2 regions of the Pantoea sp. X-Soil-ISGK-355 genome follow, and region 2 is predicted to be linked to the other one. Evidence: predicted binding sites of a transcription regulator. Region 2 holds the regulator's gene; the other holds the start of a gene.
The links. The regulator LexA, encoded in region 2, represses DNA repair genes until DNA is damaged. The targets are predictions, from matches to a motif close to TNCTGTATGTACATACAGNA.

Region 1: the regulator LexA is predicted to act here: its motif matches at 6,456-6,475, upstream of dinG (ATP-dependent DNA helicase DinG).

The regions. Positions count from the first base shown of each region.
Region 1 is NZ_AP035971.1:1,294,971-1,309,830, forward strand. It holds gene AC6I8J_RS05860 (MFS transporter) at 1-178, opposite strand, end outside; gene osmF (glycine betaine ABC transporter substrate-binding protein OsmF) at 493-1,404, shown strand; gene AC6I8J_RS05870 (ABC transporter permease) at 1,408-2,583, shown strand; gene AC6I8J_RS05875 (ABC transporter ATP-binding protein) at 2,576-3,523, shown strand; gene AC6I8J_RS05880 (ABC transporter permease) at 3,511-4,242, shown strand; gene AC6I8J_RS05885 (YohO family small membrane protein) at 4,223-4,330, opposite strand; gene AC6I8J_RS05890 (MerR family transcriptional regulator) at 4,418-5,152, opposite strand; gene AC6I8J_RS05895 (XRE family transcriptional regulator) at 5,302-5,865, shown strand; gene AC6I8J_RS05900 (GNAT family N-acetyltransferase) at 5,862-6,380, shown strand; gene dinG (ATP-dependent DNA helicase DinG) at 6,503-8,671, shown strand; gene ybiB (DNA-binding protein YbiB) at 8,698-9,663, shown strand; gene AC6I8J_RS05915 (M20 aminoacylase family protein) at 9,665-10,822, opposite strand; gene hutU (urocanate hydratase) at 11,024-12,709, opposite strand; gene hutH (histidine ammonia-lyase) at 12,725-14,275, opposite strand; gene hutC (histidine utilization transcriptional repressor HutC) at 14,601-14,860, shown strand, end outside.
Region 2 is NZ_AP035971.1:319,465-334,324, forward strand. It holds gene plsB (glycerol-3-phosphate 1-O-acyltransferase PlsB) at 1-1,796, opposite strand, end outside; gene AC6I8J_RS01370 (diacylglycerol kinase) at 1,925-2,293, shown strand; gene lexA (transcriptional repressor LexA) at 2,399-3,013, shown strand; gene dinF (MATE family efflux transporter DinF) at 3,114-4,436, shown strand; gene AC6I8J_RS01385 (CsbD family protein) at 4,604-4,816, shown strand; gene zur (zinc uptake transcriptional repressor Zur) at 4,906-5,427, opposite strand; gene AC6I8J_RS01395 (conjugal transfer protein TraF) at 5,879-7,129, shown strand; gene dusA (tRNA dihydrouridine(20/20a) synthase DusA) at 7,236-8,228, shown strand; gene pspG (envelope stress response protein PspG) at 8,407-8,673, shown strand; gene AC6I8J_RS01410 (quinone oxidoreductase) at 8,896-9,879, opposite strand; gene dnaB (replicative DNA helicase) at 9,976-11,382, shown strand; gene AC6I8J_RS01420 (Lrp/AsnC family transcriptional regulator) at 11,512-11,991, shown strand; gene AC6I8J_RS01425 (YitT family protein) at 12,232-12,846, shown strand; gene AC6I8J_RS01430 (amino acid aminotransferase) at 12,887-14,080, shown strand; gene AC6I8J_RS01435 (secondary thiamine-phosphate synthase enzyme YjbQ) at 14,202-14,621, shown strand; gene AC6I8J_RS01440 (MmcQ/YjbR family DNA-binding protein) at 14,621-14,860, shown strand, end outside.

The DNA.
Region 1 (14,860 bases), 980 kb from region 2:
AGGCGTCAAGGAACACGCCTCCCAGCGCAATCGCTACCACAATACGGGCATTGTTACGGGCGCTGTCGCCGCTGTTCACTAAGCGGGAGACGTCAGCTGCGCTGCGGATCCACTGTGTTTCGCCACCGGGCGAACTCCCTGCTGTTGCCACATGGGCGGAAGAGGTCAGGTCGGACATGATGTTGTACGTCTTTTATAATAAAAACAGATTTTCGAGAATAGCCGTTTAGACGCCCAGACGTAAATTCATTTCGGTTATTGATAATAATTTTTTAATCCCAAATCGTTATAAATTTGCGATAAAGTCAGCTGCAGCGCCGCTGCGCCAGGCTACGCTTTTAAGGCAGATAATTTCCGCTGCACGCCTTGCCAGTCTCCCTTTCGGCGGCAGGCGAGCAGGCGAGCAGGCTCAACGCTAAGGCGTCCCGCGCCTTGCGCGTCATCACACGAAAACATCATGTAAAAACAACAGACTGCGATAAGGAAAAGGCCATGGTCAGAGTTCGGGGTTGGGTGGGAGTCAGCGCGTTGCTGCTCAGTATGGGGATGGTACAGGCGGCGGAGCCGGTGCGGGTCGGCTCCAAAATTGATACCGAAGGATCACTGCTGGGCAACGTAATCCTTCAGGTGCTTGAAAAGCACGGCGTAAAAACCGTCAATAAAATCCAGCTTGGCACAACGCAGGTGGTACGCGGTGCCATCACGGCGGGCGAGCTCGATATCTACCCCGAATATACCGGCAACGGCGCGTTCTTCTTCAACGATGAAAAAGACAGTGCCTGGAAGAATGCCGCTGAAGGCTATGAAAAGGTGAAGAAGCTGGATGCGGAGAAAAACCATCTGGTGTGGCTGACACCGGCTCCGGCCAACAACACCTGGACCATTGCCGTGCGTAAAGATCTGGCTGAGAAGAACCAGCTCACTTCGCTGACCGATCTCAGCGCCTTTCTGAAAAAGGGCGGAACCTTCAAGCTGGCCGCCTCAGCCGAATTTATCGAACGCAGCGATGCTTTACCGGCCTTTGAAAAAGCCTATGGCTTTGACCTCAAGCAGGATCAGCTGCTGTCGCTGGCGGGCGGCGATACTGCTGTGACCATCAGCGCAGCAGCGCAACAGACCTCCGGCGTTAACGCGGCGATGGCCTACGGCACCGACGGCCCGGTAGCAGCACTGGGTCTGCAGACGCTCAGCGATCCCAAAGGCGTTCAGCCGATTTACGCGCCGACGCCGGTAATCCGCGAATCGGTCCTCAAAGCCTATCCGCAGATTGCCGACTGGCTGAAGCCGGTGTTCAGCGCGCTTGATGAGAAGACGCTGCAGCAACTCAACGCCAAAATCGCGGTCGACGGTCAGGACGCCAGCAGTGTAGCGACCGAGTGGCTGCAGCAGAAAAAGCTGCTGTAACCGATGCAGATATCGCGGGACGCGATACGCCATCCGGCTCAGCAGCCGGTGGCATTGCTGCTGCTGACGCTGCTGAGCCTGGCGCTGGTGGCCTTGCCGTTTCTTAACTTCGCCCCGAACCGTCTGGTGGCGGGTGAACCATTGATGGGCTGGCAGATAAACCGCTTCGGGCTATTACTGCTGCCATTGGTGACGCTTTGGCTGCTGCTGTGGCGTCCGCCCGGGCGCGTCACGCTGATTGTAGCGCTGCTGACGGCTCAGCTGATGCTGGCGGCGATCATCTGGCTCAGCGGTCATCAGGCGACGTTGCTGAGTCAGCAGGGCAGCCGTCTGGCACGCACCAGCTTTGCCAGTGGCCTGTGGTGCAGCGGTGCGCTGATCCTGCTGCTGATAACCGATCAGGTGCGGCAGCTGACCCCGCATCGGCTGGCACAGCTGCTGCTTAATCTGCAGGGCTGGCTGCTGCCGCTGTTGCTGCTGTTCAGTGGCCAGCTCGCCGATCTCTCCCTGCTGAAAGAGTATGCCAACCGTCATGCGGTGTTTGATGCGGCGCTGAGCCGTCATCTCACGCTGCTGGCCGGTACAGTCTTGCCTGCGTTGATGATTGCGCTGCCGCTGGGCGTTATGCTGTTCCGGCGGCCCGGCTGGCAGGGTAGCGTGTTTGGTGTACTGAATGTGATTCAGACGGTGCCGTCGGTGGCGCTGTTTGGTCTGCTGATTGCGCCGCTGGCCGGTCTGGCTCAGCATTTTCCGTGGCTCGGTGACTGGGGTATCAGCGGCATTGGTATGGCCCCGGCGCTGATCGCCCTGGTGCTTTATGCGCTGTTGCCGCTGGTGCGCAGCGTGGTGGTGGGGCTGCAACAGGTGCCGCATGAGGTGCGCGAAAGTGCGCGCGGCACGGGCATGAGCGGCTGGCAGCAGTTTATCGCGGTGGATGTGCCGCTGGCGCTGCCGGTCTGGCTCGCGGGCCTGCGTGTCGTCGTGGTGCAGACGCTGGGTATGGCAGTGGTGGCGGCGCTGATTGGCGCGGGCGGTTTTGGCGCGATTATTTTCCAGGGGCTGTTAAGCAGTGCGCTGGATTTGGTGTTGCTGGGCGTCATCCCAGTGATTGCGCTGGCGGTCGTCATTGATGCGCTGTTCCGCCTGCTGATCTCACTGCTGGAGAGAAAAGATGATTGAGTTTGATGGCGTTTCCCGCGCCTTTAACGGCAAAGCGGCGGTAAAAGATCTGTCGCTACAGGTGGCAAAAGGGGAGTTCTGCGTACTGCTCGGCACCTCCGGCTCCGGCAAATCAACCACGCTGAAAATGATCAACCGGCTGGTGGAGTTTGATAGCGGTGAGATCCGCTTTGCCGGTGAGTCGATTCGCCAGCTGGATGCCCGCATATTACGCCGACGCATGGGCTATGCCATTCAGTCGATTGGCCTGTTTCCGCACTGGACGGTGCGGAAGAATATCGCCACAGTGCCGGTCCTGCTGGGCTGGTCCAGATCGCAGATCGATGAGCGCATCGCGGCGCTGCTGGCGCTGCTGAACCTTGACGCGCAGCTGCTCAATCGCTATCCGCATCAGCTCTCCGGTGGGCAGCAGCAGCGGGTGGGCGTGGCGCGGGCGCTGGCGGCGGACCCGGAAGTTCTGCTGATGGATGAGCCGTTCGGCGCGCTCGATCCGGTGACGCGCGGCGTGTTGCAACAGGAGATGCTGCGTATTCATCGGCTGTCTGGCCGCACTATCGTGCTGGTGACGCATGACATCGACGAAGCGCTGACGCTGGCGGATCGCATTGTGCTGATGGATAACGGTAAGATTGTTCAGCAGGGCAGGCCGGCAGAGCTGCTGACCCAGCCGAAAAATGATTTTGTGCGCGACTTCTTTGGCCGCAGTGAAATGGGCGTCCGGCTGCTGTCGCTGGAACAGGTCGGTAACGCCGTCCGGCGCGGCGAGTGGCTGGCGGGCGAACCGATTGCTGCGGCGCTGACGCTGCGGGACGCGCTGTCGCAGTTTATCGCCCGGCGCACCGATAAACTGCCGGTCGTTGACGATCAGCAGCAGCCAATGGGCGTGCTCCACTTTGGCGACCTGCTGCAACTGCGCGAGGGCTTCACATGCGCAGGTTAAGGGATCCGTTGCTGTGGCTGGTACTGTTCTACGGCGCGCTGCTGACTCTGATGCCTTACAGCGGGCCGCTGTTTCACCGCTGGTTTCCGGAACTGGCGCGACCACTCTATCAGCAGGAGAGCTTCTGGCAGCTGACGCTGGCGCATCTGTTCCTGGTGATCACCGCCAGCCTGCTGGCCATCGTGATCGGCATTGGCAGTGGCGTGCTGGTGACCCGGCGAGCGGGACGCGCTTTCCGGCCGCTGATGGAAACTATCGTAGCGGCGGGGCAGACGATACCGCCGGTGGCGGTGCTGGCGATTGCGGTGCCGGTAATGGGCTTTGGCGCGTGGCCGGCGGTGGTGGCGCTGCTGCTGTACGGATTGCTGCCGATTTTACAGGGTACGCTGGCGGGCATTGATAGCATACCCGCCAGCAGCCGGGAAATTGCCATCGGGGTCGGCATGAGTAGCTGGCAGCGGTTGTGGCAGATTGAACTGGCGCTGGCTGCACCGGTGATTATCGCCGGGATACGCACGTCGGTAATCATCAACATCGGCACCGCGGCTATTGCCTCAACGGTGGGCGCAAAAAGTCTGGGATCGCCGGTGATTATCGGCCTGAGCGGATTTAATACAGCCTATGTGATTCAGGGAGCATTACTGGTGGCGCTGCTGGCAATAGTGAGCGATCGCCTGTTTGAACGCCTGCAGCGCTGGCTTAGCGTGAGTGGACAATAAGAGAATATCCCACCAGCATCAGACCGCTGGTGCCGCCGAGAGCCATAATGAAAAACAGCGTGGCGAAAAAGGCTTTTTTGACATTCATGGGTGAAACCTGAGCTTGTTAACAGTGAGGCGGGGATAATAGCGCGCGCAAGGCAGGAGGCAAAGTGCCCGGCGTGCGTTTTTGTTATCAGGTAGGTTCATGTAACCGCACGGCATAGCCCTGTTCCTGCCAGTGTGACAGCTGCTCCTGCTGACGACGGGTCAGTTTTTTACCGGTAAAGACAAACATATTCATGCCGGGAAAGAGTTCAGGACGGGGAACATCCAGGGGTTCTGCCAGTACATCAATCCGCCAGCCATGCTGCGAAAGACGCCAGCCTTCCAGCCAGATACGGGTCCGATCGTCGATGCCCCAGCCAATAATCAGCGCATCTTTACCCGATTTTTTGCGACTGGCGGTCAGACAAAATGCAACATAGTCGATCAGCAGACCATCAAGCAGACTGCACATGGTGCGGGCCGTGTTCTGATCCAGACTCAGCTTCTGGCGCACTGGCATAAAAACGTGATCAATCAGCGCATCAATCGGATGTTCGCGACCAATCGCGGCAATTTTATTACGAAGTTTAGCAGGCCTGACGTGGCGCAGTACGCTAATCAGTTCATCCTGCAGTGTGGTCCAGCCATCGTGTGCATCAACATCGCCACCTTCCAGCAGTGCCTTCACTTTACCGACCGGCACGCCACTTTCAATCCAGCGCATAATCTCTTCGATGCGCTGCACATCTTCTTCGTCAAACTGACGATGTCCGCCTTCGGTACGTTGCGGCTTCAGTAAGCCATAACGACGCTGCCAGGCGCGCAGGGTGACTGGGTTTATGCCACAGCGCTCGGCGACGTCACCGATACTGTATAAGGTCATAAATTCCTCTTTCGATTGGTCTGAGTACGATTACCATAACGAAGCAAATTAAGTTGTACAATACATTTCTCAATGTACAACTTGACTGATACGGCTTTTCCAGGCTATATCTCAAATAAGAGAATTATTCCCAAAAATGAGAGAACACCATGCCGGAGCTGAATACGGAGCAACGACTGGCGGTGCGGCTGGCAGAATTACGCCTGCAACGCGGCTGGTCACTTGATGAACTTTCTGTCGCTACCGGCATCAGCCGCGCGACATTATCGCGCATTGAGCGAAGCGAGACCAGTCCCACGGCGGCACTGCTTAATCGTTTGTGTGTTGCATACGGCTTAACGATGTCGCGCCTGCTCAGTGAAGTGGAAGAAGAGTCCAGTCTGCTGGTCAAAGAGGATCAGCAGCCGGTGTGGCAGGATGACGCCAGCGGTTTTATCCGTCGGAATATTTCACCACCTGCACTTCATTTTAGATGTGAACTCGTGGAGGGCAGGTTACGGCCTGGTGCGCGAATCGATTATGATGTGCCACCCATTCAGGGGCTGGAGCAGCATATCTGGCTGCGCGAGGGCGGTCTTACCGTCACGATGGGGTCTCAGGCGTGGACGCTACAGCCCGGCGACTGCCTGCGGTTTCATCTGGTCGGTAAATCGGCTTTTGAGGCGCACCTGACTGACGGCGCGCGTTACTTACTGGTGGTGGCGAAACCATGACGGATTACGCAACTCTCAGCGCGGCCCAGGCGCAACAGCTGCTGGGTGAACTGACCGACGTTTTGCAGAGCTGCGTGGCAGACGGTGCCAGCGTCGGTTTTATTGATGCTGAAGATGATGAGGTGATGGTGCGATTCTGGCAGCAGCGGAGTGCCAGCATCACCAGCGGCGACAGCGAATTACTGGTCGCGCGTCAGCGCGGGCGCATCGTGGCAACGGTCATCATCAGCCGCAGCGGCATGCCTAATGGCCGCCACCGCGCAGAGATCAGCAAACTGCTGGTGCACCCGCAGGCGCGCCGTCAGGGCATCGCCCGTGAACTGATGCAGCGCGCTGAGCAGCGGGCACGCGCACAGGGCAAAACCCTGCTGGTGCTGGATACGCGCAGCGGCGATGTCGCCAGCGATCTCTATCGCTCGCTGGGCTGGCAGGTGGCGGGGTCGATTCCCTGTTATGCCGAATCCATCGCAGGCGTGCTGGATGCCACCACCTATATGTACAAAGTGCTGGCGTAAAACACCGCTGTCGGACAACCGCTGATTTTACGGCGGGTCACGAAAAATTCGGCGCGAAAGCTGACGCCGCCAGGATACTGTGTAAAAATACAGGCCATTTTTTCGGTGTGGTAACGCAAATCATGGCCCTGACAGCCGCAGTAAAAAGCCAGATAGCGCAGTGGTATAAAGCGCTTCAGCAGCAGGTGCCTGATTTCATTCCACGTGCGCCGCAGCGCCAGATGATCGCTGAAGTAGCGAAATGCCTGGCGGGTGACGACGCGCGCCATCTGGCGGTCGAAGCACCGACTGGCGTGGGCAAAACCCTCTCTTATCTGATTCCGGGCATCGCAGCCAGCCGCGCTCAGGAAAAGCAGCTGGTGATCAGCACCGCCAACGTGGCGCTGCAGGATCAAATCTTCACGAAAGATCTGCCGCTGCTGAAGAAAATCATCCCCGATCTCACTTTTACCGCCGCGTTTGGCCGCGGGCGCTATGTCTGTCCGCGCAATCTGGCGGCGATGGCGGCCGATGACGATCAGCAGGGCGATCTGCTGCTTTATCTGGATGATGACGCCGTCAGTAGTACCAAAGAAGAACAGACGCAGTGTGGTCGCTTACAGAAGTCACTGGATCGCTACCAGTGGGATGGCCTGCGCGATCACAGCGAGGAGAACGTCAGCGACAGCCTCTGGCAGCGCCTCTCCACCGACAAAGCGAGCTGTCTGGGTTCGCATTGCCACTGGTATCGTGAATGTCCGTTCTTTGTGGCGCGGCGTGAAATCGAGCAGGTGGATGTGGTGGTGGCGAACCATGCGCTGGTGATGGCGGCGATGGAGAATGAGTCAGTGTTGCCGCCCGCTAAAAACCTGATGCTGGTACTGGATGAAGGACATCACCTGCCGGAAGTGGCCCGCGATGCGCTGGAGATGAGCGCCGACATCACGCCGGGCTGGAGCAGCCTGCAGCTTGACCTGTTTATCAAGCTGGTTGAGAGCATCATGACGCAGATGCGGCCGAAGTCGCCGCCGCCGCTGGCTAATCCTGAGCGACTGAAAGCACACTGTGATGAGCTGCGCGAACTGCTGACCATCACCGCGCAGGCGCTGAATCCGCTGCTGCCGCCGAATAACCAGCCGGGCGAATACCGCTTTGTGCTGGGTGCGCTGCCGCAGGAGCTGCTGGATCTCTGCGCCCGGCTGTTCAAACTCAGCGATGCCCTGCGGGGACTGAGTGAAGGCCTGATTAATGCGCTGAGTGAGCAGACCGGCAAGGTCGATATGGTGCGGCTGCATCGCAACCTGCTCCAGCTCAATCGTCAGTTTGGCTGGTTCGAATCAATCAGCAAACTCTGGCGGCTGGCGGCAATGGAAAAAGCCTCTGGCGCGCCGGTATCGAAGTGGATTACCCGCGAGCTGCGCGAAGGTCAGGCGCATCTGCTGTTCCACTGCGCCGGCATCCGCGTCAGCGACCAGCTGGAGAAAATGCTGTGGCGCAAAATTCCGCATGTGGTGGTCACCTCCGCCACGCTGCGATCGCTCAACAGTTTTAACCGCCTGCAGGAGATGTCAGGGCTTAGCGAAAAAGCGGGCGACCGCTTTGTGGCGCTCGACTCACCGTTTAACCATGTGGAGCAGGGCAAGCTGGTGATCCCGCAGATGCGACTTGAGCCGCTGATGGCGCACGAAGCGGAGCACATCGCCGAGATGGCCGGTTTCTTCCGTCAGCAGATGGCGGAGAAAAAGCATAAAGGCGTGCTGGTGCTGTTTGCCAGCAACCGGGCGATGCAGCAGTTTGTCGCCTGTCTGCCAGACCTGCGGCTCTCGATGCTGGTGCAGGGCGATCAGCCGCGCAGCCGCCTGGTGGATTTGCACCGTCAGCGCGTTACCAAAGGTGACACCAGCATTCTGATTGGCCTGCAGTCGTTTGCTGAGGGGCTGGATCTCAAAGGCGATCTGCTGAGTCAGGTGCATATCCACAAAATCGCTTTTCCCCCGGTGGACAGTCCGGTAATTTTGACCGAAGGCGAATGGCTGAAAAGCCTGAAGCGCTATCCGTTTGAGGTGCAGAGTTTACCCAGCGCCTCATTTACCCTGATTCAACAGGTCGGACGCCTGATTCGCAGCCATCAATGCTATGGCGAAATCGTGATTTACGACCGCCGTCTGCTGAGCAAAGCCTACGGCAGCCGCTTGTTAGCCGCACTGCCGATCTTCCCGATTGAGCAGCCGGAAACGCCAGAGCCGGCAGCGATACCGGCCATCGTGGTGCCAAAGCATACCGTGCGTAAACGCCGTCCCACGCGGCGCTGAGCCGCGCACTTAACCGGAAGCGAGTGATGGAACTGAATAAAATCATTAAAGAGGTGGGTCGCGGTAAAAATCATGCCCGCGATATCGACTTTGATACTGCCGTGGCGCTCTATGGCGCGATGCTGGCGGGTGAAGTACCGGATCTGGAGCTGGGCGCTATTCTGATAGCGCTGCGCATTAAAGGCGAAGGTGAAGCCGAAATGCGCGGCTTTTATCAGGCGATGCAGGCGCAGATGATGCAGTTGCGTGCGCCGGAAAATCGTCCGATGCCTGTGGTGATCCCCAGCTACAACGGCGCACGCCGCCAGGGGAATCTGACGCCGTTGCTGGCGCTGCTGCTGGTGAAAGTCGGCTTCCCGGTGCTGGTACACGGCGTCAGCGACGACGCGACACGCATCACCAGTGAAGCGGTGTTTGCCGCGCTGGGCATTGCGCCCGTCACCACCGCAGAGGCGGCGCAGGCGAAACTCGATCAGGGCCTGGCATTTATCACCATCGATCATCTCTGCCCGCCAATGGCGAAACAGCTCTCGCTGCGCTGGCGGATGGGGGTGCGTAACAGCGCGCACACGCTGGCAAAACTGGCCACGCCGTTTGCGGAGCGGGCGGCGCTGCGGTTGTCCAGCGTCTCGCATCCTGAGTATGTACCGCGTGTGGCGAAATTCTTCAGCGACATCGATGCGCCTGCGATACTGCTCAATGGCACTGAAGGGGAAGTCTATGCGAATCCCCAGCGCTGCCCGGCGATCAGTATGATTAAGGGGGCGGGCGCGGAAGCGGAAGTGTGGGTTGAGCGTCAGCCAGAAGTGGCCGTTGAACTGCCGACAGACAAGACGGCAGAAGTCACTGCGCGCTGGATCGAAGAGGTGCTGAATCAGCAGCGTCCGGTGCCTGCGTCACTGCGACTGCAGCTCGCCTGCTGCCTGCGCGCCAGCGGCCGGTGTGACTCGCTGGCGGCGGCGGAGCAGCAGATCCTCGCCGCCGGGTATTAACTCAGGCTACCGGCAGCGCCTGTTCAACCAGGTCCTGCCAGAAACGGATGCCAATTGGCAGCAGCGCGTCGTTGAAGTCATAGCGGGCGTTGTGCAGCGGCGCGGAGGGCGTTTCGCCGTCCGCGCCCAGCCAGAAATACGCGCCGGGACAGGCTTCCATCATGCAGGCAAAATCTTCTGACGCCATTGACGGATTAACCTGCCAGTGAACCTGTTCAGCACCCAGTGTTGAGAGCGCTACCTCGCGCACCTGCTCAGCCGGTGCCACATGGTTGGCGGTGACCGGATAGCCCGGCAGCCAGTCAATCTCACCACTCACGCCAAACGGACGCGGCAGGGTCGCGACAAACTCATCAATCAGCCCGCGCACTTTTTCGCGCACGCTGGTCTGCAGGCAGCGCACCGTGCCGCGTAAAACAATCTGCTCCGGGATGACGTTAATCGCTTCACCACCGTGAATCTGCGTCACGCTGACCACGGCTGACGCCAGCGGCGAGAGCCGGCGAGACGGAATGGTCTGCAGCGCCAGAATCAGCTCGGCTGCTACCACCATCGGGTCGGCACCGCTTTCCGGCATCGCCGCGTGGCAGCTTTTGCCGTGCAGCGTAATTTCAAACGAATCCAGCGACGCCATCATCGCGCCAGGGTTCACCGCCAGTGAGCCGAGCGGCAGTCCCGGCCAGTTATGCATGGCGTAGATCGCATCCATCGGAAAGCGCTGGAACAGTCCCTCTTCCACCATTCTGCGTGCCCCGCCCAGATTCTCTTCGGCAGGCTGAAAGATGAAATGCACCGTGCCGCTGAACTGACGTGTGGCGGCCAGCTGGCGGGCGGCAGCCAGCAGAATGGCGCTATGACCGTCGTGGCCACAGGCGTGCATCACGCCTGGCGTCGCAGAACGCCACTCAGCATCACCTTTTTCCGTAATCGGCAGCGCATCCATATCTGCACGCAGCCCGATAACCGGGCCGGGACCGTTTTCCAGTGTGCCGATGACGCCGGTGCCCGCCAGGCCACGGAACACCTGTAAACCCGCCCGCGCTAACTCTTCCGCAATAAACTGGCTGGTTTGCTGTTCCTGGTAACCTAATTCGGGGTGGCGATGAAACTCAAGGCGCCAGCGCAGGGCATCTTCAAGCAGGGCAGGGGAAAGGGTCATGCAGAGTCGCGCTCCATACAGAATGAGAAGATTTCACTTTAGTGGTCGGGTGATGCGGCGTCTATCGCCGTCAGGACTAAATCTGGCTATAGGCTAAATCAAAATGGAATAAGTAATAAGGAAGTGATGTTTATGCCAGGGTGTAAGAAGGAAATAGCGGGCGAGAAAGGGGGCAAGCTGCTGCTCGCCCCAGTCAACGGATTACTTCTGCATGGGCAGGTTCAGGCCATGTTCAGCCGCGCACTGCTGCGCCAGTTCATACCCTGCGTCGGCGTGACGCATCACACCGGTGGCCGGGTCGTTCCATAATACGCGACCCAGACGGGCATCGGCCTCTTTGCTGCCGTCACAGACAATCACCACGCCGGAGTGCTGTGAGAAGCCCATGCCGACACCGCCGCCATGATGCAGGCTGACCCAGGTTGCGCCGCCTGCGGTATTCAGCAGGGCGTTGAGCAGCGGCCAGTCTGATACCGCATCTGAGCCATCTTTCATCGCTTCGGTCTCACGGTTAGGAGAGGCGACCGAGCCGCAGTCGAGATGGTCGCGGCCAATGACCACCGGCGCTTTCAGCTCGCCGTTGCGGACCATTTCGTTGAACGCCAGACCGGCAAGATGCCGTTCACCCAGTCCCAGCCAGCAGATGCGGGCAGGCAGGCCCTGGAAGGCGATGCGCTCCTGCGCCATATCCAGCCAGCGATGCAGCGTTTTATGGTGCGGGAACAGCTCTTTGAGTTTCGCGTCGGTCTTGTAGATATCTTCCGGATCGCCCGAGAGCGCGACCCAGCGGAACGGGCCTTTGCCTTCGCAGAACAGCGGACGGATATAGGCTGGCACAAAGCCAGGGAAATCAAACGCGTTGCTGACACCCTCATCCAGCGCGACCTGACGAATGTTGTTGCCGTAATCCACAGTCGGGATGCCCATATGACAGAAGTCGAGCATCGCCTGGACATGAACCGCCATTGAGGCGCGCGCCGCTTTTTCTACCGCCTTCGGCTGTGAGACGCGCTCCTGCTGCCAGCGCGCCAGATCCCAGCCAATCGGCAGATAGCCATTAATCGGGTCGTGCGCCGACGTCTGGTCGGTCACGATGTCCGGCTTTGGTCCGCCCGCCTGAGCGCGTTTCACCAGCTCCGGCAGGATTTCGGCGGCATTACCCAGCAGGCCGACCGAAATCGCTTTTTTGGCGGCGGTGGCTTCGCTGATTAACGCCAGCGCTTCATCCAGCGTGGTGGCTTTGTAGTCCACGTAACGGGTACGCAGACGGAAATCGATGCGTGACTCCTGGCACTCAATTGCCAGCACACAGGCTCCGGCCAGTACACCCGCCAGCGGTTGTGCGCCGCCCATGCCGCCCAGTCCGGCGGTGAGGATCCAGCGTCCGCTCAGGTCGTTGTTGTAGTGCTGACGGCCCGCTTCCACAAAGGTTTCATAGGTGCCCTGCACGATGCCCTGCGCACCGATGTAGATCCAGGAACCGGCGGTCATCTGGCCGTACATCATCAGACCCGCTTTATCCAGCTCATGGAAGTGATCCCAGGTCGCCCAGTGCGGCACCAGGTTGGAGTTCGCCAGCAGCACGCGCGGCGCATCCGCGTGTGTGCGGAAGATGCCGACCGGCTTGCCGCTCTGGATCAGCAGCGTCTCATCCGGCTGCAGCGCCCGGAGCGAACGCAGGATCTGCTCGAAGCACTCCCAGTTGCGTGCCGCTTTACCGATGCCGCCGTACACCACCAGATCTTCCGGACGTTCGGCGACATCGGGGTCGAGGTTGTTCTGAATCATGCGGTAAGCCGCTTCAATCAGCCAGTTGGCGCAGTGCAGCGTAGTGCCGTGTGGTGCACGAATCTCACGTGCCACAGCCTGAGAAAGAGTTTCGCTCATGAAGGATTCCTTAATTCAAGAAGTTGGGCGCATGCTCGGCAGCAGCGCGGTCAATGCCTGAGGCCAGTCAGCGCGACTTGCCCACTGACGCATTGCCTCGATATCGGGCGCCAGCAGACGATCGTCTTCAAGGAAGGCGACCTGCTCGCGGATGGTGTCGATGGCCTGCTCAATCAGCGAGGAGCTTTTGAGTGGCCGGTTAAATTCAATACCCTGCGCGGCAGCCATCGCCTCGATACCCACCACGGCGGCGCTGTTAAAGCACATGCTGCCGAGACGGCGCGCGGCGTAGGTCGCCATTGAGACGTGATCTTCCTGATTCGCAGAGGTGGGCAGACTGTCGACGCTACCCGGATGGGCCAGCGATTTGTTCTCAGAAGCCAGCGCGGCGGCGGTGACCTGAGCGATCATAAAGCCGGAGTTTACGCCGCCGTCACGCACCAGGAAGGGGGGCAGGCCGGATAAGCCGCTGTCCAGCAGCAGCGCCAGTCGCCGTTCAGAGATGGCGCCGACTTCGGCAATCGCCAGCGCCAGAATGTCAGCAGCAAAGGCCACCGGCTCAGCATGGAAGTTGCCGCCGGAGATCACATCGCCGCTGTCGCTGAATACCAGCGGGTTGTCCGAGGCGGCGTTCGCTTCGATTTCCAGAATCCGCGCCGCGTGGCTGACGTTGTCCAGGCAGGCACCCATTACCTGGGGCACGCAGCGGATGGAGTAGGGATCCTGAACGCGGCCGCAATGGGTGTGCGACTGCAGAATTTCACTGCCTTCAATCAGGGTGCTGACGGCCGCTGCGACCGCAATCTGGCCCTGCTGGCCGCGCGCCTTGTGGATGCGGGCATCGAACGGTTTCAGCGAGCCTTTGATCGCTTCCAGCGACAGCGCACCCGCCATCAGACCGGCGGCAAACAGGTTTTCACACTCGAACAGGCCGCGCAGCGCCAGTGCAGTCGAAACCTGGGTGCCGTTGAGCAGCGCCAGACCCTCTTTCGGACCGAGCACAAATGGCGACAGGCCCACGCTTGCCAGTCCCTCTGTTGCCGGGATCAGCGTGCCATTGACCCGCACCTGACCTTCGCCCAGCAGCATCAGCGACATGTGCGCCAGCGGTGCCAGATCGCCGGAGGCGCCGACCGAGCCTTTTTCCGGAATACAGGGCATCACGCCGGCGTTGAACAGCGCCAGCAGTGCCTCAACCAGTTCGATACGCACACCAGAGTGACCGCGCGCCAGGCTGATGATTTTGGTGGCGACGACCAGACGGGTGACATTGTCGGGCAGCAGATCGCCCAGACCAACGCTGTGTGACAGCACCAGATTGCGCTGCAGATCCGCCAGCCGGCTGGCCGGTATTTGCGTCTGCGCCAGCTTGCCAAAGCCAGTATTAATGCCATACACCACGTTGCCGGAGGCGACAATCGTCTCCACGGTCTGCTGCGCCGCCGCAATCGCCTGACGCGCACTGTCGTCAAGACTCAGCGTGACGTTACCCTGATAGATAGCGCGTAATGTGGCGAGGTCCACCTCGCCGGGCACCAGGCGCAATGCCTGAAACGAAACTGACATAGTCTACTCCTGTCTATACAAGTGTGCTGGCGTGGCTAAGCTGCTTTCCTTGCCCTGAACCAGCGGAATAATGCGAGTGAAACATAAGCGTTAATTCTTGTCTATGCTTGTCTATACAATCAAGCATACTAAGCAAGTGCCGTGCCAGACCGATCACAAAAATCGAATGTCCGCCCGGCGCGGGTCGCGGGTTAAACGCGACTGAGAGAGTGCACCATCAGGATGCGCAGACTGCACCAGTGGGGCACGGCGGCGCTACTGGATGTATATACATTCACGCAGTGAGACAGTAAACTTAAGGGACTTTCAGCATAAGGAACAGCAAATGGTCGAGCATACGGCACTGGCACAACTGGCGGCGGCAATGAGCGATGAGCCCGCCCCGATTTATCAGCGGGTGAAGCAGGCCATCGTCAGCCAGATCCGTGAAGGGCTGTGGAAAGCGAATCAGCGTGTGCCTTCAGAAAGTGAACTGGTGAATGAGCTGGGCGTCAGCCGCATGACCATTAATCGGGCGCTGCGCGAACTGACCAGCGAAGGTTTTCTGGTGCGGATGCAGGGCGTCGGCACCTTCGTGGCGGAGAT
Region 2 (14,860 bases):
AGAATGATGATGTCGCCAATGCTGTCCTTTTCGCTCTCAAACTTATTCATACCCATGGCGTGATCCAGCAGCGCTTCCGCGGAGAGATCGGGTACGGTCGCATTTGGCGAGTAAGGCACGTTGCGCAGCAACTGGGTATAGGACTCCAGTTGTTCAATCAGCTGTTCACGGGTGAGTGAGCGCTGACGTGACGCCAGCAGGGCGGTGACACAGAGGTTCATGGCGTTAGCCGCGCCCGCTTCATTGATACGCACCATCAGGCTGGCAGCAATATCGTTGACGGTTGGGGTTAACCAGCTGGGACGCTGCGGCTCAATCGGATCGATGGCATCGCGCCATTCCGGCACCCGCTTGTTGAGATAGTTGACCAGCGGCAGGGGTTCGCCAAAGTTCACGTAACCCTGACCGAGATTGCGCAGCTTGCGTAAGCCGCGCACCATCTGCATGAAGCCCTCTTTCTCTTTGGCTGCGCCGCGCAGTTCTTTGGCGTACGTACCCACTTCCATCACATGTTCATAGCCGATGTAGATCGGCACCAGCGTGATCGGGCGATTGCCGCCGCGCAGCATCGCCTGCAGCGTCATAGCTAAAGTGCCGGTTTTCGGGTCCAGCAGGCGACCGGTACGAGAACGGCCACCTTCAACAAAGTATTCAACTGAATAACCGCGGGTGAACAGCTCGCCGAGATATTCGCGGAACACCGTGGCGTAGAGCTTGTTGCCTTTAAAGGTACGACGAATAAAGAACGCGCCCAGACGACGGAAAATCGGGCCGGCTGGCCAGAAGTTGAGATTGATACCGGCAGCAATGTGTGGCGGCACCAGGCCCTGATGATAGAGCACATAGGAGAGCAGCAGATAATCCATGTGGCTGCGATGGCACGGCACATAGACAATCTCGTGGCCATCCTGCGCCAGCTGACGAACTTTTTCGCCGCCATTGACGTTGATGCCCTGATAGAGACGACTCCAGAGCCAGCCCATCACGCGGTCGGTGACGCGAATCGCTTCATAAGAGAAGTTGGCGGCAATTTCTTCCATCATCTCAACGGCATTCTGCTGCGCTTTCTCATGGGAGATTTTTTTGCTGCGTGCTTCATCTTCGACGGCTTTTTCAATCGCTTTGGATTGCAGCAGACGGTTGAACAGATCCTGACGCGCCGGTAAACGCGGGCCAATCGCCGCCAGCCGCTGACGGGCAAAATGGATGCGCGCCACGCGAGCCAGCTTCTGGGCGATCGACTTATCCGTACCGTGCTCCGTGGCCATACGGCGCAGTGAGACGGTCGGCGAGAAGCGAACAAAGCTGTCGCGTCCGTGCCAGATCACCGCAAAGAACTTCTGTACACCGTTCAGCACACGCAGGTGTGGCGTGGCTTCGCCCTGGACTTCACGTCCTGGTGCGCGGCCAAACATTACCGTGACCGGCAGCATCTGGATATCGAGCTTAGGATTATTGCGATGCAGATCGAGGTAATCGTGAAAGATTTTCACCGATTCGACGCTGGGCACAAAGTAGGGGAATACGCGCGGGCCATCGTGGATAAATACGTGGCGCGGCAGCAGTGAACCATCAATCTCCAGCGGAGAGAGCGGATCAGGCAGATGATGCCGCAGACACTGCGCGCGTAAAGTCAGTAAGTCGGCCTTCGAATCGTAAGGCAAAACATACATAATAGGTCGGGTCGGATCCAGACCATGTTCAGACACGGGATCGGCCGGAATGGCCTTACTTTTTACCAAAAACGACAGTGGTAAATTAAGCAATTTGTAATAGAGTTTACGCCAACCTGACATAGACAACATGAAGCCTCTTGTTAGCAAAGCGCCGCAAGCATACCAGAAAGTGCAGCGAAGATCTGTGGTGGTGCCAATTGCACGCAGCCCAGACATTGACGTCAATCCGATAAAAGGGTTCCCACATCATGGCAAATAATGCCACCGGACTTATCAGAATAATTAAAGCCGCAGGTTACTCCTGGCAGGGACTGCGTGCCGCCTGGCAACATGAAGCGGCGTTTCGTCAGGAAGCCCTGGCTGCGCTGGTCGCCATTATTATCGCCTGCTGGCTGGATGTCGATGTGGTCTCACGCATCCTGATGATTGGGTCGGTGGTGCTGGTGGTCATTGTCGAAATCCTTAATAGCGCCATTGAATCCGTGGTCGACCGCATCGGTCAGGAGCATCATCCGCTGGCGGGCCGGGCCAAAGATATGGGATCTGCGGCAGTACTGATCAGCATCTTACTGGCACTCTTTGTCTGGATCGCGCTGCTCTGGACACATTTGCGATAAGCGTTCCATATCGCGCCGGAAGCCGCGTTTTGCCTGACAATCGGTTTCCATTTCGCCAATACCTGTATATACTCACAGCGACTGTATAAACAACCAGGGGGCGGGATGAAAGCATTAACCAGCAGGCAGCAGCAGGTCTATGACCTGATTCGCGACCATATTTCTTCAACAGGCATGCCGCCTACGCGCGCAGAGATTGCTGCACAACTGGGCTTCCGCTCACCGAATGCGGCAGAAGAGCACCTGAAAGCGCTGGCGCGTAAAGGCGTCATTGAGATCGTTTCCGGTGCATCGCGCGGCATTCGCCTGCTAATGGAAGAAGAAGCCTCAGAAGGCATACCGTTGATTGGCCGGGTTGCTGCCGGTGAGCCAATCATGGCGCAGGAACATATCGAAACCCACTATAAAGTGGATCCGGGCCTGTTTAAGCCCTCTGCCGACTTCCTGCTGCGCGTCAGCGGAATGTCGATGAAAGATATCGGGATTATGGATGGCGACCTGCTCGCGGTACATAAAACCCAGGATGTGCGCAATGGCCAGGTTGTCGTTGCCCGCATTGATGATGAAGTCACCGTTAAGCGCTGGAAAAAGCAGGGTGCTATCGTGCATCTGCTGCCTGAAAACAGCGATTTCGACCCGATTGTTGTCGATACCCGTGCACAGTCCCTGACCATTGAAGGTCTGGCGGTTGGCGTGGTGCGTAACGGCGAGTGGCTCTGATTCTGAGGGCTGCGTGCATTCGCTTTCTCTGATGCTATTCTGTCTGCCCTAATTTTGTCGCTGCCTGTTTTGCGCAGCGACACTGAGCACGGAACGGCGAATGCGCTTTCTCACGGCAACGGATAAAAATCTCTGGCGGCTTGCGCTGCCGATGATCCTTTCAAATATCACCGTTCCCTTACTGGGCGTGGTCGATACTGCAGTTATTGGTCATCTCGACAGCCCTGTCTATCTTGGCGGGGTTGCGGTCGGGACCACTGTGACCAGTTTCCTCTTTATGCTGCTGCTTTTTCTTCGAATGAGTACGACTGGCCTGACGGCGCAGGCGTTTGGTGCCGGTGATAAAATGGCGCTGGCACGTGCGCTGACCCAGCCGCTGATGATTGCGCTGCTGGCAGGTGTACTGTTCATCGCTTTACGTTATCCGATTATTCAGCTGGCGACCCATCTGGTTGGCGGTAATCCCGCGGTACTGGAACAGGCGGCGCTGTTTATTCAGATTCGCTGGCTCAGTGCACCCGCCACGCTGGCAAACCTGGTCATTCTGGGCTGGCTGCTGGGCGTGCAGTATGCGCGCGCGCCAGTGATCCTGCTGGTGGTAGGCAATCTGGTTAACATCGGGCTCGATCTCTGGCTGGTGATGGGACTGCACTGGGGTGTCGCGGGGGCGGCAACCGCCACGGCGCTGGCGGAGTACATCACGCTGGGTGTCGGCGGTATCATGGTCTGGCGAGTCCTGAAGCTGCGCGGTATTACGTTAAGCCTGCTGAAGCAGAGCTGGCGCGGTGACAGCGGCCGGCTGCTGCGGCTGAACCGGGACATCATGCTGCGCTCATTGATGCTGCAACTCTGTTTCGCCTCGCTGACCGTGCTGGGCGCGCGGCTGGGCCCGGATGTGGTGGCGGTTAACGCGGTATTGCTGATGTTCATTACGTTCACGGCCTATGCGCTGGATGGCTTTGCCTACGCAGTTGAAGCTTTTGCCGGCGAGGCCCATGGTGCAAAAGATGGCGGCAAACTGCTGCGTGTCTGGCACTCTGCCTGTCGGCAGGCGGTGGTGGTAGCGCTGTTCTTTTCCCTGACCTATGCCATTGCTGGCCCGCAGATTGTTACCCTGTTGACCTCTCTTCCTTCGCTGCAACAAAGTGCTGACCGCTATCTGGTCTGGCAGATCGTTATGCCGCTGATCGGCGTCTGGTGTTATCTGCTGGATGGGATGTTCATCGGCGCAACACGCGGACGTGAGATGCGTAACAGCATGGTGGTGGCAGCAGCAGGCTACTTTCTGATGCTGCTCAGCGTACCGGCGCTGGGTAATCACGGACTGTGGCTGGCGGTAACGGTTTTCCTGGCGCTGCGCGGCCTGTCGCTGTGGCTCATCTGGCGTAAGCACTGGCGTCAGAACAGCTGGTTTGATGCCTGAGTCAGTCGTGGCTGCACGCAAGCCGATACAGATTATTCTGTATTATTCCACGGTTAATAAATTGGCTACTATAATTAACTCTATGCAGCGCAGTTAACCAGCGCTTTATATCGTTATTTTGTTAAGTAACAAGATAATCATTAAACCCCGAGGATTGGAGGTCTGCCATGAATAAAGATGAAGCCAGCGGCAACTGGAAGCAGTTCAAAGGCAAAATGAAAGAGAAATGGGGCAAGCTGACCGATGACGACATGCAGGTTATCGAAGGTAAACGCGATCAGCTGGTCGGCAAAATCCAGGAACGTTATGGCTATGCGAAAGATGAAGCAGAGCGTGAAGTAACCGACTGGGAAGGTCAGAACAAAGATCACCGCTGGTAATCTGATACCAGGCTGATAATCAGCTAAAAGCTTTCCGGCGCGCCCGCCCCGGAACGGCACAGGGACGGAACAGCACAAGGATGTGCAGATTACCCGCGTTTGCCCCGCTTTTTACCCTCATCCTGATGGTCATGCTCGCAGCTTTCATGGTGCGTACAGGCTTCGACCGCAGCACAATTTTCACATAAACCATGCGCTTCAATCACGCTATGACGTAAAGCGAACTGTGCTTCACCCGCCAGCGTTGCGATAATCTTCTCCACGCCCTGCGCCTGTTTCTCCGTTACCGCAGCACAGCGGTCACAGACCAGCATCACCGATGTATGTGCCGGTGCCTCAAAATGGTGGCACATGACGTAGCTGTTGTTGGATTCCACCCGATGAATGAAACCCTGCTCCAGCAGGAAATCCAGCGCACGATAGACCGTGGGCGGCTTAGCCTGTGGTTCGCTGATGCGGAGCTGATCCAGCAGATCGTAAGCGCTGATCGAGCCAGGCTGTTCGGCCATCAGGCGCAACACCTCAGCACGCTGCGAAGTCAGACGTACACCGCGCTGCAGGCATATCTTTTCAGCCTGAATCAAAATTTGCTGCGACGTCATGTTTGTCATGAAAAATTCTCCGCTGGATAAGTGATGTTATTTTATCACACATAGTTTTTCGGCGCTGATGTTCGTTTTCGCCTGGTAAAACAGCATTATTTGCCTGATAAAGCAGCATTTTAAGCATTTCAGCCGCTATCTATCTCAAATCTGACGAGAAATCAGATCCATTTTCAATCGACCTGAAGCGGAATTTGTTGGTATTTTGCTTTGCATCTCACTGAGTTAAGAAGTAATGTTCAGAAAGACTTAAGGAAAGTCTGGCATTATTTGAAATACCCCGACGCAGTTTGAACAATTACAACGGTTTTTTGATTGGAAAACGTCCAATCCTTTGAATTAAGACACTGTTTCCTTTGAATTCACAGCAATAACGCGTTAGCCAGGGTTCACAATAGGGCTAACAAACTATTCAGTCGTTGAATGTTTCAATGACAATTTCTCAGGTGATGGCAGGCAAATGGTGAAAAAATCCGCTCAACGTTCAGCGCTGAAGTATTCCGCTGCAGCGACCGCGCTTTTCCTTTCTTCTTCCGCCATGGCGGCAGGGACCTGGTATGATGCACGTAATGACGCCATGGGCGGGACCGGCGTAGCATCTTCTGTTTATGGCTCAGCAGTGCTGGCGAACCCGGCATTAATGACGCGTGCTAAATCTGACGATAACGTCAGCATTATTTTCCCTTCAGCGGGAATTCAGGTGACTGACAAAGATAAGCTGATCGATAAAGTCGATGATATTACGGACACCGTAGATCGCTATCGTGACGTGATTGGTAATCTGACTTTTGCAGATTATCTGCGTGGCTACCCTGAACTGCGTGCTGCCTCCGGCGATGTTGCTGACAAGCTCAGCGATTTGCGCGGTAACAAAGCTCACGGCAGTGCAGGCGTGGCCGTGGCCGTCACGATCCCCAATGAGACTCTGCCTTTTGCGTTTATTACCAAAGCCTACGGTACGGCGCACGTCCGTGCCAACGTGGTCCAGGGTGATATCGACTACCTGCGCGGTGTCGCTAACGGAACGGTGCTGCCACGTCCGGGCGATCAAAATAACCTTCGTTCCAGTGCGAATGGCTTAGCGGCACTGACCATTGATTATGGTGTGGCGGTGGCGCATGAGTTCACTATCGCCGGTCAGCCGGTCTCAGTGGGCGTGACGCCGAAAGTGCAGAAAACCTCGCTCTATAACTATACTGCCAGCATCTATAACTATGACAAGAACGACATCAACAATAGCCAGTATCGCAGCACCGACACCGGCTTTAACGTTGATGCCGGTCTGGCAACCACCTTTGCTGAAAACTGGACGCTGGGTGTGACCGGACAGAACCTGGTTTCGCGTGATCTGCAGACCAAAGAGGTCAACGGGTTCCGTGATACCTACCAGATTCGCCCGCTGGTCACCACCGGCCTGTCCTGGGATAAAGGTCCGTTTACCGTGACCGGCGATGTGGATCTGACGGAAACCAAACGCTTCAAAACGCAGGATAACAGCCAGTATGCGGCAGTGGGCGCGGAATACCGCGTGCTTGACTGGCTGCAGCTGCGTGCCGGTTATCGTGCGGACATGCGGTCTAACGACGAAAATGTTGCCACCGCAGGTTTTGGTCTGTCACCGTTTAACAAAGCTGTCCATCTGGATCTGGCCGGCTCTGTGGGGGCTAACAATACCTGGGGCGCGATGATGCAGCTGGGCTTTAACTTCTAAGCACGTTATTCAGGCTGTTCGGGGGCGGGCGATGCACTATCGCCCGCCCTTGTGTTATCCTTGCACAGAATTCCATCACCCTTAATTACCGGATTGTCTGCGCTTCATGCCTAATTTCTCTTCGCAACGTTTCTCTATCGCCCCCATGCTCGACTGGACCGATCGCCACTGTCGCTATTTTCATCGTCAGCTGACCGGCGACACGCTGCTCTACACCGAAATGGTGACCACGGGCGCGATCATTCATGGCAAAGGGGATTACCTGGCTTACAGCGAGGCGGAACATCCGGTCGCGTTGCAGCTTGGCGGTAGCGATCCGGCGGCGCTGGCGCAGTGTGCGAAGCTGGCAGAGCAGCGTGGCTACGATGAAGTGAACCTGAATGTCGGCTGTCCTTCGGATCGGGTTCAGAATGGCCGATTCGGTGCCTGCCTGATGGCCGAGGCGAATCTGGTCGCGGATGCGATTAAAGCGATGCGCGACGTGGTATCGATTCCGGTGACGGTGAAAACCCGCATCGGGATTGATGAGCTGGACAGCTATGAATTCCTGACCGACTTTATCGGCACGGTGGCCGGTCGCGGTGAATGCGAGACATTTATTATCCATGCGCGCAAAGCCTGGCTCTCTGGCCTCAGCCCCAAAGAGAATCGCGAAATTCCACCGCTGGATTATCCCCGCGTCTGGCAGCTGAAACGCGATTTTCCGCATCTGACGATCGCGCTCAATGGTGGTGTGAAAACGCTGGAAGAGGCACTGGCTCATCTGCAGCACCTTGACGGCGTAATGATGGGACGTGAAGCCTATCAAAACCCCGGCATTCTGGCGCAGGTCGATCAGACGCTGTTTGGTCGTCAGCATCCGGCGGCTAACCCGGTGGACGTAGTGCGCGCAATGTATCCCTATATTGAAGCGGAGCTGGCGAAGGGCACGTATCTGGGACACGTCACACGCCATATGCTGGGATTATTCCAGGGAATTCCGGGCGCTCGCCAGTGGCGACGTCACCTGAGTGAAAACGCCCACAAGCCGGGCGCTGATGTTCGCGTACTGGAAGCGGCGCTGGCGCTGGTTGCGGATAAGGTCCCGCAGGAAGTCTGATGTCTGCCCTGAACAGGAAAGCCAGCTTTTAAAGCTGGTTTTTTTTACGCCATAATGTGGTTTTTATCACCAGGTTATGACACTTTTTTTAATCCTTATTAGCGTTAAATCAATAAGTTATCGGTTGGCACGTTTCTTGTAATAGCTATAACAATCAATCTCAAAAAGGAGCGCTGACGTGGAAATTTTATTCGTATTGGGTTTTTTCCTGATGCTATTGCTGACCGGCGTTTCACTGCTGGGCGTGCTGGCGGCACTGGTGGTCGCAACCATCGTGATGTTTGTCGGTGGACTGTTTGCAATTGTTATTAAAGTGTTGCCGTGGCTGGTGCTGGCGGTGATTGCTGTGTGGCTGCACCGTGCCCTTTTTGGCGACAGCGAGGCGCGAGCGCGCCGTAAGCTGAGGCGTAAGATCAGCAGGTTAGACCGCAAAGGCTGGCGCTAAATGCGGTAGCGATCACAGTGTGAAAGATTGCTCGGCACTGATCTGCAATTAAACATATTTTTTACTTATGTTTTCTGGCAGGATGCCTGTCGTCAAATCGATGTGCCATCGACTCGACACGAATTCATCGCCGCTGTCCCTACACCAGCGCGAACAAAAAATAAAAAAAAGAAGAGGGCTTCCCAGGGGAAGCCCTTTTTGTTGCTTACCGGGCGCTGACTGTTACGGAATTAACAGACAGGATCCCTGCGTGGCCCGGCTCTCCAGCATCTGGTGCGCCTTACTGGCCTCTTTCAATGCAAACTTCTGCTGCTCTGGTACATCAATCTTAATGGCGCCGCTCGCCAGCAGCGAGAACAGCTCGGCACTGGCGGTTTCCAGCTCCTGCCGATTGGTGATATAACCAAACAGTGAAGGGCGAGTCACAAACAGCGAGCCTTTCTTATTCAGAATGCCCAGATCAATCCCGGTCACCGGACCCGACGCATTACCAAAACTGACCATCAGACCGTGACGACGCAGCGAGTCCAGCGACGCTTCCCAGGTGTCTTTGCCCACCGAGTCATACACGACGCCCACTTTTTTTCCGTCGGTCAGTTCGCTGACGCGCTGTGCAATATTCTCTTCGCGGTAGTTAATGGTCGCCCAGGCACCGGCGTTCTTCGCCATCGTGGCTTTTTCTTCGGAACCCACCGTACCGATTAAATGTGCACCCAGCGCTTTTGCCCACTGGCAAGCGATAAGCCCGACGCCGCCCGCGGCCGCATGAAACAGAAAGGTCTCACCGGCGCTGATTTTATAGGTCTGGCGCAGCAGATATTGCGTGGTCAGCCCTTTCAGGTAGCTGGCTGCGCCCTGCTCAAAGCCGATCGCCTCCGGGAGATGCATCAGGCGATCTTCCGCCACGTTATGCACTTCGCTATAGGCCCCCATCGACGCCAGACAGTAGACCACGCGATCGCCGGGCTTAAATAATGTCACGCCACGTCCAACCCGCGACACGACGCCCGCGGCTTCCGTTCCCAGGCCAGAAGGAAAAGCGGTAACCGGATAGAGCCCGCTGCGAACATAGGTATCGATGTAATTAATCCCGATAGCGCGATGCTCTACCTGCACGTCATGTTCAGCCGGGTCAGCGGGTTCAAAATCTGTCCACTCTAAGACGTCCGGGCCGCCATGCGCGCTGAACTGAATACGCTTTGCCATTCTGACTCCTGTGATTGTTTCATCATGAGGGTGAGGCGCGCACCTCAACTAAGGTATACTTGCGCGTCCCCACAGAAGATCGGTAATGCATTCACTATGGCAGGAAATAAACCCACCAACAAATCGAACGAAACGCAGGATCGCCAGCTCGCAGGCGTGAAAATGCCCCCGCATTCTCTGGAAGCGGAGCAGTCGGTGCTCGGTGGGTTAATGCTGGATAACGAGCGCTGGGATAACGTCTCTGAGCGCGTCGTCGCGAATGATTTTTTCAACCGCTCGCATCGGCTGATTTTTTCCGAGATGCAGCGGCTGCTTGAAAACAGCAAACCTATCGACCTGATTACGCTCTCTGAATCGCTGGAAACCCGGGGCGAACTGGAGATGGCAGGCGGCTTCGCCTATCTGGCTGAACTGGCGAAAAATACACCGAGTGCGGCGAATATCGGTGCTTATGCCGACATCGTGCGTGAACGTGCGGTGGTGCGTGAGATGATCGCCGTCGCCAACCAGATTGCCGATGCCGGTTACGATCCGCAGGGACGTAACAGCGAGGAGCTGCTCGACTTCGCAGAGTCGAACGTCTTTAAAATCGCGGAAGCGCGCGCAGATAAAGATGCTGGCCCGAAAAACATTGAGCAGATTCTGGAATCGACCGTCTCCCGTATCGAATCGCTCTATCAGACCCCGCACGATGGCGTCACCGGCGTCGATACCGGCTATCAGGATCTGAATAAAAAGACCGCGGGCCTGCAGGGTTCTGACCTGATTATTGTCGCCGCACGTCCGTCAATGGGCAAAACCACCTTCGCGATGAACCTGTGCGAAAACGCCGCCATGCTGCAGGAGAAGCCGGTGCTGATCTTCAGTCTGGAGATGCCCAGCGAGCAGATCATGATGCGTATGCTTGCGTCACTTTCCCGCGTCGATCAGACGCGCATCCGAACGGGACAGCTGGATGACGAAGACTGGGCGCGTATCTCCGGCACCATGGGCATCCTGCTGGAGAAGAAGAACATGTACATCGATGACTCTTCTGGCCTGACGCCTACCGAAGTGCGCTCGCGCGCCCGACGTATCTACCGTGAAAACGGTGGCTTAAGTATGATCATGATCGACTATTTGCAGCTGATGCGCGTACCGTCATTGTCGGACAACCGTACGCTGGAGATTGCGGAGATCTCCCGCTCGCTGAAAGCGCTGGCGAAAGAGCTGAATGTGCCGGTGGTGGCGCTGTCGCAGCTTAACCGCTCACTGGAGCAGCGTGCTGACAAGCGTCCGGTCAACTCGGATCTGCGTGAATCGGGTTCGATCGAGCAGGATGCGGATTTGATCATGTTTATCTATCGGGATGAGGTTTACCACGAAAACAGCGATCTCAAAGGAATCGCGGAGATCATCCTGGGTAAACAGCGTAATGGCCCCATCGGTACAGTGCGCCTGACCTTTAACGGTCAGTGGTCGCGCTTTGATAACTACGCGGGTCCGCAATACGACGACGAATAATCCCGCTTTGTGCTGTCATGCACGATCTGTGCATGACAGCCCCCATCATCATAAAATAGTGTTGGACAACCTCTCGGGTTATCGGGTTATCTGTAACAAAGCGACGCCTGGCACCGATGTGGAAACGGAATGACTCACGTAGACGATTACGACCTTAAAATCCTGACTTTATTACAAGCTAACGGCCGTCTGACCAATCAGGAACTCAGCGATCTGGTCGGCCTTTCTGCCTCACAATGTTCGCGCCGCCGTATTAATCTGGAACAGGCTAACCTCATCCTGGGTTATCACGCCCGGCTGTCACCCGATGCCATCGGGCTTGGCATGGTGGGATTGATTGAGGTGCGCTTAATCAACCACACCGCTGAATATGTTGAGAGCTTTCACCGGATGGTGGAGCAGGAGCAGGCGATCGTGGATGCCTATAAAACCACGGGCGATGCAGACTATCTGCTCAAAGTGGCAGTAGCCGATCTTAATTCCCTCAGTGCGTTAATCAGCCAGTTAGTCGCGGGCCACCAGAGCGTTTCCCATGTGAAAACCTCAGTGGTGCTGGGAAGAATGAAAGAGAACGGGCTGATGATGCTGCCTGAGCAAAAGACGCGCTAAAAGGGTGCGCGCTGTGCGGTTTTGGTGCACACTTGCGGTAATAAATGCAATTAACGCGCATCAAAACGGAGCCAGACGCATAGATTGACGGTATCAGTCGAAATCTATGCATAAAGTTATGTTTAAAGCGCCTTAGATATCAACGGGATATCGCTGGCATCCGCTTTACAGCTGTTCAGTGCTGTGACGATGGTGCGTTTTTTGCATGGGAACCGCATCATTTGCACTGAGAAAACCCCCATGGATAACATCGCAGAACCTACCCGCGTCCCGCATTCGCGCATTGAAGATGCGCTGGCGATGGTGCTCGGCACTCTAATGGTCTCGTTCGGCGTCATTATGCTAAAACAGGCCGGTGCGCTGACGGGCAGCACCGCAGGTATCGCTTTTCTGATTAGCTATCTCTCGCCGCTCTCATTCGGCAGCGCATTCTTCCTGATCAACATCCCTTTCTACTGGCTGGCGGTAAAACGCATGGGCTGGGAATTTACCCTGAAAACCTTCTGCGCCGTCGGGCTGGTGTCGCTGTTCACTCAACTGCACCCGCTGTTCGTCCACTTTTCTGACCTTAATCCCTTCTATGCGACACTGTTCGGTAACGTCATCATGGGAATCGGGTTTATAGTGTTATTTCGTCATAAGGCGAGCCTGGGCGGCATCAATATTCTGGCGCTGTGGCTACAGGATCGCTTTGGGATCCGCGCGGGTAAACTGCAGATGGCAGTCGATACCTGCGTCGTGCTGGCGTCACTGTTTGTGGTGAGTGGCCCCATCCTGCTCGCGTCGATTGCGGGTGCGGTGATCCTGAACCTGATTATTGCAATGAACCACCGTCCGGGACGCTATCGGGTTTAATCCGCCGCTTACCTCTGGACCAATCATGGAGACCTACACCGTGTTTCAAAACGTTGATGCCTATGCGGGCGATCCGATTCTGTCGTTGATGGAAGCGTTCAAACAAGACCCACGTGAACACAAAGTTAACCTGAGCATCGGGCTCTATTACGACGAACAGAACATCATCCCGCAGCTGAAGGCTGTAGCGGCTGCTGAAGAGCAGCTTTATGCTGAGCCGCATCAGGCATCGCTCTATCTGCCAATGGAAGGGCTGAACAGCTACCGCAGTGCGATTGCACCGCTGCTGTTTGGTGCCGATCATCCGGTGTTAAAGGCGGGCCGTATTGCGTCGATTCAGACTCTTGGCGGTTCTGGCGCGTTGAAAGTGGGTGCGGATTTCCTTAAGCGCTACTTCCCGCAGTCTGCCGTCTGGGTCAGCGATCCGACCTGGGAAAACCACGTCGCGATTTTTAATGGCGCAGGTTTTGACGTCAATACCTATCCCTGGTATGACGCAGAAACTCACGGTGTGCGGTTTGATGCCTTTATCAGCACCCTGAAAACCCTGCCTGCGCAGAGCATCGTGTTGCTGCATCCCTGCTGTCATAACCCGACCGGCGCTGACCTGACGGATGCGCAGTGGGATCAGACCGTTGAGGTGCTGAAAGCACAGCAGCTGATTCCTTTCCTGGATATCGCCTATCAGGGCTTTGGTGCCGGTATGGAGCAGGATGCGTATGCACTGCGCGCGGTCGCCGCGGCGGGTCTGCCTGCGCTGGTCAGCAACTCCTTCTCCAAAATCTTCTCGCTCTATGGCGAGCGCGTAGGCGGTCTCTCTATCGTGTGCGACAGTGCCGAAGAGTCAGCACGTGTGCTGGGCCAGTTAAAAGCAACCGTTCGCCGTAACTACTCCAGCCCGCCGAATTTCGGTGCGCAGGTTGTCGCACGCGTCCTCAACGACGAGGCGCTGAAGGCCAGCTGGCTGGCTGAAGTGGAGGCGATGCGTCTGCGCATTCTCGCGATGCGCCAGTCGCTGGTGGACGTACTGAGCACCGCGCTGCCAGGTAAAAACTTCGACTATCTGCTGAAGCAGCGTGGCATGTTTAGTTATACCGGTCTGAGTGCGCAGCAGGTTGATCGCCTGCGTAACGAATTTGGCATCTATCTGGTGGGCAGCGGTCGCATGTGTGTGGCCGGTCTGAACAGCAAAAATGTGCATCAGGTAGCGGAAGCGTTTGCCGCCGTGATGTAACAGCAGCCAGGTTGTAAACAAGACCGCCAGCGTTTTCTCTGGCGGTTTTTTTATGGGTCAGGGTTTACCTTTCGGCGACATGCTGCACACTTAAACGGGATAACCGTTTCAGGAATAAGCTATGTGGCATCAACAAACTATTACGCTGAGCGCGAAGTCGCGTGGGTTTCATCTGGTCACCGATGAGATCGTCAACTCGCTCTCCGGACTGCGTGATATCAAAACCGGTCTGCTGCATCTGCTGTTGCAGCACACTTCGGCGTCGTTAACCTTAAATGAGAATTGCGACCCGACGGTGCGCAGCGACATGGAGCAGCATTTCATGCGGTACGTGCCCGAGAATGCGCCTTATCAGCACGATTACGAAGGGCGTGATGATATGCCGGCGCACATCAAATCGTCGATCTTAGGGGTTTCGTTGTTATTACCGGTTCAGCGGGGACGTCTGGTGCTGGGCACCTGGCAGGGGATCTGGCTGGGCGAGCATCGCATTGAGGGCGGTGCCAGGCGGATTGTCGCCACGTTACAAGGGGAATCGTAATGAATAACTCAGATTTACTGACCTATTGCATGAGCAAGCCGGGCGCGGAGCAGAGCGTCCACAGTGACTGGAAAGCTACGCAGATTAAAAGCAACGGCGTGCTGTTTGCGATGGTACATGAGGCGAAAGGGCGGCCCGCGGTCTCGCTGAAATCGACGCCTGCGCTGGCCGAATTACTGCGCGAAGAGCACAGCGATATTATTCCCAGCGAGCATCTGAATAAGTCTCACTGGAGCACG